4 regions of the Aurantivibrio infirmus genome follow, and region 1 is predicted to be linked to each of the others. Evidence: predicted binding sites of a transcription regulator. Region 1 holds the regulator's gene; each other region holds the start of a gene.
What was found. The regulator sigma-54, encoded in region 1, starts transcription at its own class of promoters, with help from an activator protein. The targets are predictions, from matches to a motif close to TGGCACANNNNTTGCNNT.
Positions count from the first base shown of each region.

Region 1 (3,731 bases):
CGATATAAAGGTCGTGAAGTTGTCGTCGACGTTTCGCTCAGCGTAAAAAGTGGCGAAGTGGTCGGCCTGCTGGGCCCGAACGGAGCCGGTAAAACCACCTGCTTTTACATGATAGCTGGGCTTATAAAACCGCTTCGCGGCAAGGTTTTTATCGATGATAAAGATATCACTCAATATGCCATGCATGATCGCGCCAAAGCAGGTATAGGCTATTTACCACAGGAAGCTTCGGTATTTAGAAAACTGAGTGTCGCAAACAATATTCTCGCGGTATTAGAAACACGTAAAGGGTTAAACCGAAAACAAAGAATTCACAAAAAAGATGAGCTGCTAAGAGAATTCAACATCACGCATTTGAAAAGAAATCTTGGCATGGCTCTTTCGGGAGGCGAACGCCGTCGTGTTGAAATCGCTCGAGCCCTCGCTGCTGATCCCGACTTTATTTTGCTTGATGAGCCTTTTGCAGGCGTCGATCCAATTTCAGTTTCCGATATCAAAAATATTATTGCTCACCTCAAGAACCGAGGTATCGGCGTATTGATAACTGATCACAATGTTAGAGAAACCCTTGATATCTGTGAACGCGCTTACATTGTGAGCGAAGGGCAAATAATTGAAGCGGGTAATGCCGAAGCTGTGCTCAATAACAGTACGGTTCAGAAGGTCTACCTGGGCGAAAACTTTCGTTTATAGAGCTTGCGGCCTACTTTTTTAGCTTGAATCAACACAGTTGCTGCTCATACCTTTATAGTTTTTTCTTATTTATCATAGACTTAATACAGCTCAATGCATGTTCAGAGCTGGGCATAAACATTGCTTGTCAAAATTGCCCCTTCCAGGTAGCCTGTCTACACTAAAGATTCAGTGCAAATAACACCGCTTTGTTTGGCTATCTTAATCGAAGGTGAAATATTCCAAGTTTGTCAGGATTTCAAATTGGAATATGTAAGGCCCTCGTCCATTCCTAGCCTCTCAAGCAAAACCCTTAATTAAACTCTTTAGATAACTAAAGTACACGTATCACCCAGAAGTAGAGTTGTTGGATGTCAAACCGAAGAACCAAACCTAGTACATCTCAAGCAAGGAAAGCACGCCTCCACCTGGCAGAATCGAAAAGTCGCCTGCTAATCTTATGAAACAATCGCTGCAACTAAAACTCGGCCATCAGCTCACGATGACCCCCCAACTGCAACAGGCCATTCGGCTGTTACAGTTATCGACTTTAGATCTACAGCAAGAAATTCAAGATGCCCTCGACTCCAATCCAATGCTGGAAATCGAAGAAAATGAGGGTAGCGAGCAAAACGAATCTCGCAACGAAAAAGACCGTAATAATAACGATCAAAATACCACGAATAGCGATGACTTCTCATCGGACAACAATCAACAGCAAGATACTTCGAGTACCGATCTAAACGATGCAAGCTGGGAAGAGAATCTCCCGAATGACTTGCCGGTTGACACCAGTTGGGACGATATTTACCAGCCTTCGAGCTCCACCCCCTCCTCGTCGATGCCGGATAATGATGATTTTGATTTCGACTCTCGCCGTACAGTCACAGAATCGCTTATTGATCACCTCACCTGGCAGCTCAACCTCACTCCCATGTCAGAGCGGGATAATTTTATTGCTCTAGCACTAATCGATGCAATAGAGCCCAGCGGCCTATTATCTACGACCGTTGCCGACATCTATTTGGGGCTACATGACACCCTTGAAGAGCTTGAAGAAGACGAAGTCGTCGCCGTTTTGCACCGCATCCAACAATTTGATCCTCCGGGAGTCGGTGGTCAGAATCTAAGCGAATGCCTCTTAATACAATTAAAACAACTATCACCAGACACAGAACACCTCTCAGCTGCAAAACTGGTGGTACAAGAATACTTAGAATTATTGGGGACTCGTGATTACAAACAGATCATGAGAAAGTCCAAGCTTAAAGAGCATGAACTACGTGATGCAATCCTTCTGATACAAAGTTTAAACCCAAGACCAGGCGACCTAATCAATGCGGGCGAAACTGAATACATTGTGCCCGATGTTTATGTCAGCAAAGAAGATGACCGATGGACAGTACGTCTAAACCCCGAAATTGCACCAAAAATTCGAATCAGTCCGGAATATTCATCGCTTATCAAACGCGCAGACTCCAGTAGTGACAACACCTTTTTACGAGACAACCTGCAAGAAGCACGCTGGTTTTTGAAAAGCCTACAGAGTCGAAACGAAACCTTATTAAAAGTAGCAACCTGTATCGTTGAGAAGCAGCGCGGATTTTTAGATTATGGTGCAGAAGCGATGAAACCCCTGGTACTACACGATGTCGCAGAAACGGTGGGCATGCATGAATCGACGATTTCTCGGGTGACTACGCAAAAGTATATGCATACCCCTCAGGGGATTTTCGAATTAAAATATTTTTTCTCAAGCCATGTGAGCACCGACACAGGCGGTGAATGTTCAAGTACGGCAATCCGCGCTATCATTAAAAAACTGGTTGCGGCGGAGAACCCTAAAAAACCTCTCAGTGACAGCAAAATTGCCGAGCTATTATCTGAACAAGGAATCCAAGTTGCGCGCCGCACCATTGCAAAATACCGTGAATCACTCTCAATCCCCGCATCTAATGAACGAAAAAGGCTTGTCTGATCTTTATCAAAGCAGAATGAAAAATTTTCTGATAGCCTGTGCCAAATGTGTTCTAAAAGCGATCCAAAAAGTGATCAAATTGCCCTTGTTTTTTATCAAAGTATTTTTCAACGGCTGATAGCAGCCTATCATCACCTAGGAGCCACTCTATGCAAATTAACACCAGCGGTCATCACCTAGATCTCACTCCCGCTATAAAGAACTATGTAGACACCAAGTTGCAAAAACTTGAACGACACCACGACCGAATCACCAACGTCAACGTTATCTTGTCCGTTGACAAGCTAGAACAAAAGGCAGAAGCAACCATTCACGCAAGCGGCAAGGAATTTTTTGCTAACGCTAATTCAGAAGACCTTTACGCAGCAATTGATTTGTTATCAGACAAACTGGATCGGCAACTTATTAAACATAAAGAAAAATTAAACAGTCATCGTTAATATTTTTACACTACAATCCCCTGAATCACTAACCACTTTTGAGCGACTTATAGTCGCTCTCAATTTAAATGCCCTACACTTATGCCTGCACCCATGGATATCAAATCTCTTCTTTCGCCGTCACGTACTCTATGTGGCTTATCCGAAGCGAGCAAAAAACGTGTCTTAGAACATGTCGCTAAAGTCATTGCTCAGGATTACCCCGCTCTCAATCCAGATGAACTTTTCCAGCAGTTGATATCAAGAGAGCGCTTAGGTTCAACAGGCATTGGCCAGGGGATCGCTATACCTCATTGCCGTATCTCCAACTGCCCCAACACCATTGCAGCACTAATAAAACTCGACAAACCGGTAGATTTTGGGTCTATTGACGATGCGCCTGTCGATATAGTTTTCGCGCTAGTCGTTCCCGACGAGGCCCACGAACAACACCTCCAAACACTCGCATCTTTGGCTGAAGTTTTTAAAATCAACGAAAATATTGAACACGTACGCAAGGCCAATACCGAACAAGAACTCTATGACACAGCAGTAAGCCTATTCGACAAATAGATAGCGGACTATAAATCAACCAAAGCGCTCAACCACCAAAAGTAAGCCCCCTAAGCAAAAACGAACAAAAAACCCGACTCTACCTTCGG
Region 1 is NZ_BAAFSK010000007.1:94,171-97,901, reverse strand. Features, by position in the region: gene lptB (LPS export ABC transporter ATP-binding protein) at 1-693, shown strand, start outside; gene ACYUCY_RS15690 (RNA polymerase factor sigma-54) at 1,133-2,650, shown strand; gene hpf (ribosome hibernation-promoting factor, HPF/YfiA family) at 2,800-3,090, shown strand; gene ACYUCY_RS15680 (PTS sugar transporter subunit IIA) at 3,184-3,642, shown strand.

Region 2 (3,731 bases), on a different contig from region 1:
TAACCGTGATACTGCCCTGCAAGCGATTGCTCTGATCTGCTCCAGCCGCGCCGGAAAAATCGCGTTCTTGTGTTAAGTCAGTTAACAAACTTAGATTTTTGAAAGTTGGATTACTGCCTAGCAAAGTATTGCCGCCGGAATCTTCACTAAAGCTGACTTCGCTGTCCTTGGTTACCGAAGTACTTGATGATTTCGAAGAAACGGTTCTTTCATCCAACATAATTGTTATGACATCACCGACTCGAGCCGCCTTGGTATCGCCATAAAGAGAAAGCCCCATACCCGTTTTATACAGTGATCCACCTACGCTCTGCTCAGGTCGAGGTGACGCACTAATAACCGGTGAATAATAGGGATCACCGGGTTTTGGTGGCGGTTGAATCACGCAAGCTTGCAAAAAAGAAATTGCAAATATTGTGAATAGAAAAGCTGGAGCTCTATTAACCGTAAATTTAATTTTCATAATTACCATTTAACCGTTAAAGGTTTTGACCAATGTATTGCAACATTTGGTCGGCAGTTGATACAACTTTGGAATTCATTTCGTAAGCACGTTGAGTGGTAATGAGATTAACCATTTCTTCAACGATATCGACGTTCGAGTTCTCAAGACTGCCTTGTTGAATTTCTCCCAAACCATTTTGACCGGGAGTACCCGCTTGCGGATCTCCGCTCGAAGCAGTTTGTAAAAACTGATTGCTACCAATAGCTTGCAAACCTGCAGGATTAATAAAATCTACCAGCTCTAAACTGCCAATTTGTTGTGGTGTTGCTTGCCCTTGCAAGCGAACCGAGACGGTGCCATCGGTACCAATGGTCAAACCTGTTGCCCCTTGCGGAACGGTTATATTTGGCTGGATGACAAGCCCTGATGCGTTAACAATCGTACCTTCGGAATCTAAATGTAATTGACCGTTCCGGGTATATCCCGTTGTTCCATCAGGTTGTTGAACTTGCAGGAATCCTCTTCCGACAATTGCCACATCCAAAGACTGTTCAGTAATTTGTAGATTACCTTCCGTAAATTGTTTCTGCGTACCGACTACTCGAACACCCGAGCCTAACTGCAAACCCGAGGGTAGCTGGGTATCCGCGGTTGATTGTGCGCCTGGTTGCCTAACAATTTGATAAAGCAAATCTTCAAACACAGCACGCTCTCGCTTGTAACCAACGGTGCCGGTGTTGGCGAGATTGTTAGAGATTGTTGTTAGCTGTAAGTCTTGTGCCGCGAGTCCAGTTTTACTCGCATAAAGTGCCGCATGCATGATCTACTTCTCCTGTTCAGTAACGATTGCCATTTTTTATCAACTAAAGTGACAAGCTAATGGCAGCCGTCGATAGCTTATTTAACTAATTTGCAATAGCCGTGCCGAGGTTTGTGAATTCTCATCTACCGTCTGCATCAACTTCACTTGTAACTCGTACTGTCGTGCCAATGACAAAATATCAGTTAATTCATTAATCGCCTTGACGTTGCTAGATTCGAGAAATCCCGGCGTCACACGAACACTTGCGTCAGCAACGGCTAGACTGTTGTCTTTCATTCTAAATAAACCGTCGCTACCTTTTACCATCGCTTCAAGTTCTGGATTAACGAGCTTAATACGTCCGATCTCCGTTAAACCAGACGGTGCTTCACCTTTAATCGCTACGCTAATTGTGCCGTCGACGGCAATTTCAATTTTTTCATGTTCGGGAACGAGGATCGGTCCACCATCGCCGATTACCGGCAAGTTGTTGCCGGTTTTTAACATTCCCAAACTATCAACAAACAAACTGCCATTGCGTGTATAAGACTCGCTACCATCAGGATTTTGAATCGCGATAAATCCTTTATTTTCTAAGGCAATATCGAGTTCTCGGTTTGTCGCCATTGCTGTTCCTTGTGCAAAATCGATTGCCGGGGACTCTACACCCGCATAAGCCCTTGATGCATAGCCTTCTCCGTAATACACGCCCATTGATCTCGCTTGCGCGAAATCAGCTTTAAAACCTTGTGTACTGACGTTGGCAAGATTGTTGGCATGAATCGCTTGCGCTTGCATATTATGTTTTGCGCCCGACATCGCAATATAAAGTGCTCTGTCCATTGTTTATGTCTCCTAACTTTGCCGCTTTTAATGAATTATCAATAACAATGCAGATTCAATGCCAAAAAAAAGCGCCGAAGCGCTTTTAAGTAAATTAACTTTTGTTGCCGTCAATTTTTTGTTGAATTTAAAATTGTCGCTAAATATTAATGACCGTCTGCGTAGTCTGATTAGCAGTCTCAATGGTTTTTGCACTGGCCTGAAAATTTCGTTGCGCAATAATGAGGTTAACTAATTGTTGCGATAAATCTACGTTAGATTCTTCCAATGCGCCGGAGGTAATGTTGCCGAGTGACGAAGAACCAGGCGTTCCAATATTGGCAGTTCCAGTTTCAAACGTTTCTGCCCACATTGTGTTTCCGACCGGCTGCAAACCTTGAACGTTATTAAAATCTGCTAACGCAATTTGCCCAAGTATCTGTGCTTCACCATTAGTGAAACGAGCGAAAATAACGCCCGTTTCATCGACATCTAAACCGGATAAACGACCGGTAGTAAAACCATCTTGATCGACAGAGTTAACCGCAAACACACTTCCGAATTGAGTAGCGCCACTCAAATCGATTTCGAAATTAGAACTACTTGGTGGAAAAGGTACAGGGATGCTACCGCCTTGCAAAACATTAAGTGGGCCTACCGCACCATTTTGATTGCCGCTAGAGTCTAGTGGAGTCCAGTTCGACACCAACATTGGTGAAGTTAGCAAATTATTTAAACTTCCGTCTGAATTAAAAAATAAATCAAAGGAGGCGCGGGTTGGCAAAGTATTTTGTGGTGGCGGCAACGCAGTATTTGGATCGCCGATATCTTGGCCGTCAATTTGCGCATACATCACCCAATGATTAGGGGATGTCGTAGGATCATTTGGATCAAACGCTTGCTTAACAAAATATTGTGTCATTACATGCGAGTTACCCAAGCTATCGAAAAGCGTTACTGATGTAGCGTGATTGTAAGTTGATTGGTCAATTGGAGAGAATTGATTAATCACCAGCGGTGTAAAGCTCGCAGGCGTCAATGGTGAAAAAATATTACCTACGGTTGGAGAAGTCGAGGCAATTGAATACCCTTGCTGCAACACAATATCAACAGTGCCACCAACTACACCCGATTGATTCGTAGGTGCATTCGTTACCGTTTGAGTTCCCGTTCCCGTACGACCGGAAATATCAACTTGTCCAGCGCCTGCGCCGGAAAATGAAAAGCGTAAATCATCGCCAACTGCTGAGCTGATATCGAGATCTCCAGATCCATTAACAACGGCGGTAATGCCCGGTAATGTCGACGAGGTCAAACTATTAATTTCCGCTTCCAAGGCCGCGAGCGTTGTGCTCGTTAATGCGACGCCGTTAAGAACAAGATTGTTATTACTATTGTCAAAACCCGCTGAAGCAATAGAGCCAAAAGTTGAAGCCGCAGCAGTAACACCTGCCAACGCATTTAATTCCGACGCGGTTTGTGCCGCTGATGCACCGACAACACTATTAAAAGTTATCGTAGAACCGTCGGGGGCCGCAATGTCCATCGTTTGAACGGCATAACCATTGTCAGCAGCAGCAACACCAGAAGTTGACGCCGGGGCTGCAGCCAGTGCAACAGATAAAGCATTACCTGGCGCACCAGTAATATTTGCCAAAGTAA
Region 2 is NZ_BAAFSK010000004.1:142,035-145,765, forward strand. Features, by position in the region: gene flgH (flagellar basal body L-ring protein FlgH) at 1-463, opposite strand, end outside; gene flgG (flagellar basal-body rod protein FlgG) at 480-1,265, opposite strand; gene ACYUCY_RS10080 (flagellar basal body rod protein FlgF) at 1,347-2,090, opposite strand; gene ACYUCY_RS10085 (flagellar hook-basal body complex protein) at 2,230-3,731, opposite strand, start outside.
Region 2: a site for sigma-54 is predicted at 2,137-2,154, ahead of ACYUCY_RS10080 (flagellar basal body rod protein FlgF). Genes of this name have one in related genera too.

Region 3 (3,731 bases), on a different contig from region 1:
CACTTGCTTGACATAAGTGGTTATCCCAAAGGCAGTACAAGAGCCGCAGTCGCTTAACGAAAATGCTGGTCGGAACCACGCCTACCGCAGCTGCGACGGCGATCAGGAAAGGTGGAGGATGCTCTGTAACAGGTACGACGATCTAAATTTTCACGTCGCTTAGTTCGTCTTCTTTCTGAGTATTTCCCGTTGGGACCTCGCTCTTGAATCCAACAAACACCGCCGGCACTTCGAATCGCCGAACGGTATAGGTTTGCTTGTTCATAACTCAGGTTTCTTTTAACGACAACCGGCAACCCTGACGACATTCGGGCTATTTCTTCTGTTTTTAGTTTAAAGCGTTTTCTAACTTGGTCACGAAATAAATCAGCAGACAATAAGTCTTCGAAATTATCGATGTAAATTACTTCAAATTGATTTGTACCCACACTATCCCCACAAATGCTTGGCTATGATTTTATATTTTTAACAGCCTTACAGAGAACTTATTACCCACTAACAAATAATTCAGATCTATCCAATTGTTGATCGATTCCTTCCTACAAACCACTAATTCAAGTTATGTAGCTTAATGAGATTGGCAGCGAGATCTTGCCGCAAAATTTTCTCATTGTCATCCAGGTTATTGGCAGCATCAATAAATTGTTCTTTTTTAAAAGATGATTCTTTCGGCTCCCCACTGCGATCAATCACCAAGCTACTAAAGTCAAATAAATTCACGTCAGCTAATTGAGAAGGGGATACTTTTTGTAAGGCCGAGAAGATGGTTTCTGTCCTTCCAGGATTGCTCTTTTCCCACCCGCTCAACATTTGCTTGATGGCTTGCCGTTGCAGATTTTCCTGGGAACCGCAGAGATTGCAAGGAATAATTGGAAATTGTTTATATTTCGAGTATTCCGTCAAATCTTTTTCACGGCAATACGCTAAAGGTCGGATAACAATGTTTCTTTTATCATCGGAGAGCAACTTTGGCGGCATCGCTTTTAGGCGCCCGCCATAAAATAAATTCAAGAATAAGGTTTCGACAATATCGTCTTTGTGATGGCCCAACGCAACCTTCGTCGCACCGATTTCTTCTGCAAAACCATATAAAGTCCCGCGCCTTAAACGGGAACACAAACCACACGTCGTTTTGCCTTCTGGTATCTTATCTTTCACTATGCTGTAGGTATCTCGCTCTACAATATGATAAGGAACACCCAATGCCTTGAGGTATTCGGGTAAAACATGTTCGGGAAAACCCGGCTGCTTCTGATCCATGTTTACGGCAATTAATTCAAAGTTAATCGGCGCCGTTTTCTGCAAACCAATTAGGACATCCAACATACAATAAGAATCTTTGCCGCCAGACAGACAAACCATCACCTTGTCGCCATCTTCAATCATCTTGTAATCAATAATCGCTGAGCCAACATGGCGGCGCAGCCGCTTTTGCAACTTATTGAACTCCAAGCGATTTCGCGGCCCTAGCGATTCGATGTCGTTTGACAGGCTTGAATTACTCATACCTTAAAATACTCATGCTTTTAATTATTTAATGAATCGTCCAGAACAGCAGTCACTATGCGAAAAATCAGCCGGATCAAGTGGCGTGAATTAGATAGATGATCGCAAATGGCTGCATTAGTGATAGACGTAAAGCCGGGCATTTTAAGTGGTTTGGGACTAAGTTAAAACACTTCTTCGGGGCAACTCATTCTGGCGACTGCGCAGACAGCGGTGAGAAAGCATCAAGCCATCAAGCTTTACCGCTCCAATAGGCAATTGGGTACTTATTTGCCAGCATCACCGGCAATATCTTGCCTGCTCTAACCTCCCGAGGGCCCATAAATAGAGGTCTCAGCCTTGGCATAAGCCTTGCTCTACTAGCTAGGTGGACACAAACAAGGGACTAGTCGGAACACATTCTGACTCGTCGATAATTAGCGACAGCAATCTGATAGCTATCGCTAGGGTATAGATCTAAGGTTAAAGAACCACGGGAAATCGATAAACAATGAGTCAAGTGCAGTCACCTCTTAATAAGTTTTTCTGGCGCGATAAAAACGAACAATTCGGCGTGTCAAACAAGTCGCAAATTGATTTTTTCACGCCGCCCTCTTATCACACTCTGCTAGGCTTGCAGAAAAAAAGGCAGCTGGTAGAAGTGAATGTCGAAGGAGGCAAACACCCCAATAGTTATCAAAGCATGATCGTGGATATCGATCTCGAAAATCAATTGCTCTATCTCGATACACTTATTCCGATGAACCCCTTCAACCCCGTTATCGTAGGAGAAAGGCTAAGTCTTAGTCATCATGAGCAAGGTCAAGTAATTGCTTGCAGCGGCGAATTAAAATCTGTGTTGACGGACAACGCGGGCTTACTGTACGCAATAGAGCTCCCCTACGACATCGGCATTCGCCAACGCCGCTCGTTTCCTCGAACATCTCTACAACAAACGAGCGGAGTTCGAACAAAGATTTTGTCTCCCAAGAAAACACCATGGGCTGCATTTCCAATTAATCTTTCCGCTGGTGGACTTAGGGTGGCGATTGGGGGCAATGTTAGTGATCAACTTAGCCGAAACTGCGTTTTCCCTAAATGCGAAATCAATATCGGCACTGAAATCAGTATTCGATGTTCGACAACAGTAAAATCCTTTCAATATTGTCGGCAACCCTATCAACATACACGAGTTAGTCTGGAGTTTAATAACTTAGAAGCACAACAAAAATTGCGCCTCCAACGATTTGTTGAATTTCAAAGTAGTAAGCAAAACAAATTCAGTAACGCGGTATTGAACTAAAACACAGGCACGCGGCTTCAACCCCAGCCGCGTTAGCGTGGATGTTTAATGCTAAATCGCATCTTGCGATAAAACTTCATCTTGATTTTGAGCAGAATAAAAACGCTCTGCCACAATACACGTAACGACATCACCTAGTACGTTCACAGACGTTCGGCACATATCTAAAATTCGATCGACGCCAAGTAATAATGCGACTCCAGCCGCAGGAATTCCGACTCCCTCCAAAACAAAACTCAAAATGACAATACCCGCACCAGGAGTAGCAGGCGAACCGATGGAGGCGGCAACCGCCATTGAAATAACAAAAAGATAGTTAACAAAAGACAGCTCAACGTTAAATACTTGTGCCAAAAAAACCGTCGCTACACCTTGGTATAGCGCAGTTCCGGTCATATTTATGGTTGCTCCTAGTGGAATTAAAAATCGAGCAATACCCGGTCTGATTTTCAAATCGTTTTCAGTAACTCGTAAGGAAAGTGGCATTACAGCGGCCGAGCTACTGGTCGAAAATGCCAAAAGTAATAACTCTTTTACGCTTGCTATAAATTTTTTCGTACTCATATCACTTGCCAAACGTGCGATAAGGCAATACAACACAACGATAACGAGCAACCCCAACATCACCGTCAGCACATAAATAAGCATCCCAGCTAACACTTCCATCCCCAAGGTAGCGACCAATTTGGTGATTAAACCAAACACAGCCAAAGGTGCTAATCGCATTGCCCATGACACGACACGCATACTGACTTCCTGTAATGCTCCAAGCAAATCAAAAAGGGGTTGAGCTTGTTTCGGTTTAATAGAGAGCAAAGCAAAACCGAGGACTGCGGCAAATAAAATCACTTGCAACATTTCTCCGCTGACCATTGAGGCCAAGGGATTTGTTGGAACTAGAGACAGGACTTTTTGCGGGACATCGGCGATATTAGGAAAGTTA
Region 3 is NZ_BAAFSK010000004.1:157,326-161,056, forward strand. Features, by position in the region: gene ACYUCY_RS10160 (hypothetical protein) at 54-428, opposite strand; gene ttcA (tRNA 2-thiocytidine(32) synthetase TtcA) at 550-1,479, opposite strand; gene ACYUCY_RS10170 (flagellar brake protein) at 1,997-2,788, shown strand; gene ACYUCY_RS10175 (dicarboxylate/amino acid:cation symporter) at 2,840-3,731, opposite strand, start outside.
Region 3: a site for sigma-54 is predicted at 1,847-1,864, ahead of ACYUCY_RS10170 (flagellar brake protein). Genes of this name have one in related genera too.

Region 4 (3,731 bases), on a different contig from region 1:
AGGGCTCAGTGAATAATATCAGCGAGCTAAGTGGACAGAATCAAACATCATTCGCGTCAGGGCTCGCAACCCCAGTATCAAGTGGTGGCTCAGAGATTGGCTTTGGCGAGGAAGGCGGGAACGATCATTTACTGGGTAAAGATCTCAAGCAGCGAGAGTTTGAAATCATTGTTAAGGCCTTGCAGGCGGAGGGTGGTAGCCGTAAGAATACTGCAGAGCGCTTAGGCATCAGTGCACGTACCCTTCGGTATAAAATAGCCAAGTTAAAGGAGCATGGTTTGAATGTGAACACTGTTTGGGCCTCACACCGATAACCCCGAAGTTCACAGATTTTAAGGTAATGTCGGGGTTTTATTGGCCCCGCTTTTGCCCCGATTAGTTCTAGCCTACCGTTGGTCTAAAAAACCCTTCCAGTCATTTTTTTGTCACGAATTTTCTTAAAAATATACTTGACCAAGCCCCAAGCCGGGGTTATTTTCCGCTTTGTGGCTGAGCGGGACAAACAGTGTCTAGGGAGCGTAAATCGAGTCATATTCTCGATTTTTCGCCATCTGTTTTCCGGCTCATTTACATTGTGTGATTATCGTAGATGAGGATTTTCGGTATGAGCAGTAACTCTACTAATGCTTTAATTTCTGATATTGAAATGGATGATTGGTCTGATTCTGAAGATGAAGATCAGGGCGTATCAACTTTCCAAGACATCGACAGTCGCAGGATGGTTGAGAACAAACTAGAAGACTTGAGATTATTAAGAGAAACCAGCGATTACGATTTCGATTATTAATTATTAGTTCTTCTTAGCAAGTAAAGTCCCTTGGTTTCACTTCTCAATTCCTGAGAGGAACCAATACTCTAGTTCTACTATTGGAAATAACCACAGACTCAAAGTAAAGCACCTCAAGGAATTGAGGTGCTTTTTTATTTGCCCAAGCTTTTCTAGCCTTCATTTTATTGTCTCCTCAAAACGCTCACCTCAGAAATTGTCTCCTCAAAATTGCTACCTCAAACGCAAACTTCTCGTCATCCCTTTGTCGGCATTCCAACTTTCAGTAATTCCTTTAAATATTGTGAGCTTTTGTATGAGTGGCGATTTTTAGGCGAGCAAACAAGCGGCGTGCTCTGGATCGGGGTTTATATAGAGTAAATCAGAATTCGGGCACGATGCAGATTCAACCAGTATAAAAACTACACGTATACGAGGCCTTCCAGGCAATTATTTGCCGCTCGGCAATCCTTGGCCCACTTTGTGCATTTTTCGGTTAGCGGACAGTTTTGGCCTGGTGAATGCCAATATATTGTCACTTGGTTTTTCCTGCGTGGCGGAAGCGCCAACAGTATTTTGCCAAGCGCGAAGAGTTAGCCGTATCAAGAGAAGAGAGATGAACCAATGACAGATCGAGTTGATATCAGTCGCTTGTTAGGTGAGATGAGAACATTGAAATCTCAGGCGCAAGTATTTCAAGGCCCCGGATCGATGGCCATGCGGGATCGCCCGGTTTCTCCTATTGGTGATCGCATGCAGGGCCTCGGCACGCCAGGCGTGGGTGAGACAAGCAAAGCGCCAAGTTTTGGCGATATTTTTGAAAGTGCGATCGATAAAGTTAATGAAACTCAAAAGGCGTCGGGCGCGTTGGCGACAGCTTATGAGTTAGGCGACCCAAACGTTGATATCACTGATGTAATGATTGCTTCGCAAAAAGCGAGTGTGTCTTTTCAAGCGATGTTGCAGGTGCGAAACAAATTAGTCGATGCCTATCGCGACGTATTAAATATGCCAATTTAATGAAATGAATAATTTTTAAGTTTGAGCAGAGAGAGAAGTATGGCAGCAGACGTAACACAATCGGATAACCTACCCGCCCAAAGTAGCTCTTCAGGTGGCGGCAATGATTTGATGGCTGGTTTCAACAGCCTAAATGTTTTGCGGCAATTTGGCTTGATGATTGGCCTCGCGATTAGTGTCGCTGTAGGTGTCGCCATTGTTATGTGGAGCCGTGAACCGGATTACCGTGCAGTTTATGGCAACCTTGATAATCTTGATGCTGCGCAAGTTTCAGAAATTCTGGATAACAACAATATTAAATACAAAATTGATACGAAGAACGGCGCTTTGTTGGTTGCCAGTGATGACGTCAATAAAGCGCGTTTAAAGCTTGCCGAAGTTGGTTTGCCCGGTGACAGCAATGTAGGTTTCGAATTATTAGATCAAGAACAACCCCTCGGTAGTAGCCAATTCATGGAAAGCGCACGGTATCGACGTAGCTTAGAGGGCGAGTTGGCAAGAACGATAACCAGTATTAATAGCGTTCGTAGTGCGAGAGTCCATTTAGCAATTCCGAAAGCATCGGTATTCGTTCGTGATGCAAGAGAACCAAGAGCGTCGGTATTTTTAGAATTATTTGCGGGACGAACATTGACACCACAGCAAGTTCAAGCAATAGGTAATCTTGTCGCTTCAAGTATTTCCGAATTAAATTTCCAAGATGTCACTATCGTTGATCAAAAAGGCCAACTTTATTCAACGGAAACCGAAAATTCTGAATTTGTTATGGCGGGCAAGCAACAAGAATACACACGAAATTTAGAAAAAGATTACACGCGTCGGGTGAGCAGTATTATTCAACCCATAGTCGGTAACGAAAACTATCGTGCAGAAGTCAGTGCCGACATTGATTTCACCGAAATAGAACAAGCTGCCGAAACTTTTAATCCGGATTTGCCGGCCATTCGCAGTGAGCAAACCTTAGAAGAAAGTCGAGCCAATGGTTCGGCTATTGGTGGAATCCCTGGTGCTTTGAGCAATCAACCGCCGGGCGGAGGACAAGCCCCAGAGCAAGCCGTGCCACAAGACGGCGAAGCACCTGTTGCACCGCCGAATAATACTCGTAATCAAGCCACCAGAAATTTTGAGCTGGATCGAACCATCAGCTATACCAAACATCAAGTGGGTAAGCTAAGACGTTTAACCGTCGCTGTAGTATTGAATGACAAAATTACTGTCGACCCGGAAACGCAAGCTGAAACACGAGTATCTTGGACCCAAGCTGAATTGGATCGTTTGTCGGTATTGGTCAGAGATGCGGTTGGGTATTCAGCTTCTCGTGGCGACAGCGTCAATATAATCAACTCTCCCTTTTTCGTTCCGCCTTTAGAAGCAGAAATTGAAATTTCTGAACCCGCTATATGGGAACAAGCTTGGTTCCTCTCGATTCTCAAGCAAGTAGGGGGCGTACTCGTCGTTCTAGGTCTATTATTTGGGTTAGTGCGGCCGGTTCTAAAAAACCTTTCTCATTCGGGCTTACGTGTTCGAGAAATGGATGATGCGAGGGAGTTGGCGTCGTTAGAAGCCGCGGGACTCAATAGTTTAGATAGCCTATCGGATGAAACCGTCACACTTAGTGGGGGTGGGTCGTTAAGCTTGCCAAGTCCCGAACAAGATTACGAACAACGCTTAAATACCGTGAGAGGATTAATCGCAGATGATCCCGGTCGCGTTGCGCAAGTGGTAAAACGTTGGGCCGCAGTTGAAGAGTAAAAACATTCTGCAAGGCAGCGGGTAAAAATGATTCAAAAAGATCATCCGAAAAGATTGAGATAAGAGAAGAAATACATGGCGGAAGCGACAGCAAATAAAAACAACGAAGCAGCAACTCTAAAATTAAGTCGGATCGATCAAGCGGCAGTTTTGTTGATGTCTTTAGGTGAGCTAGATGCCGCCGAGATTCTCA
Region 4 is NZ_BAAFSK010000004.1:110,665-114,395, reverse strand. Features, by position in the region: gene ACYUCY_RS09965 (sigma-54-dependent transcriptional regulator) at 1-314, shown strand, start outside; gene ACYUCY_RS09960 (hypothetical protein) at 605-787, shown strand; gene fliE (flagellar hook-basal body complex protein FliE) at 1,391-1,786, shown strand; gene fliF (flagellar basal-body MS-ring/collar protein FliF) at 1,826-3,538, shown strand; gene fliG (flagellar motor switch protein FliG) at 3,614-3,731, shown strand, end outside.
Region 4: a site for sigma-54 is predicted at 1,239-1,256, ahead of fliE (flagellar hook-basal body complex protein FliE). Genes of this name have one in related genera too.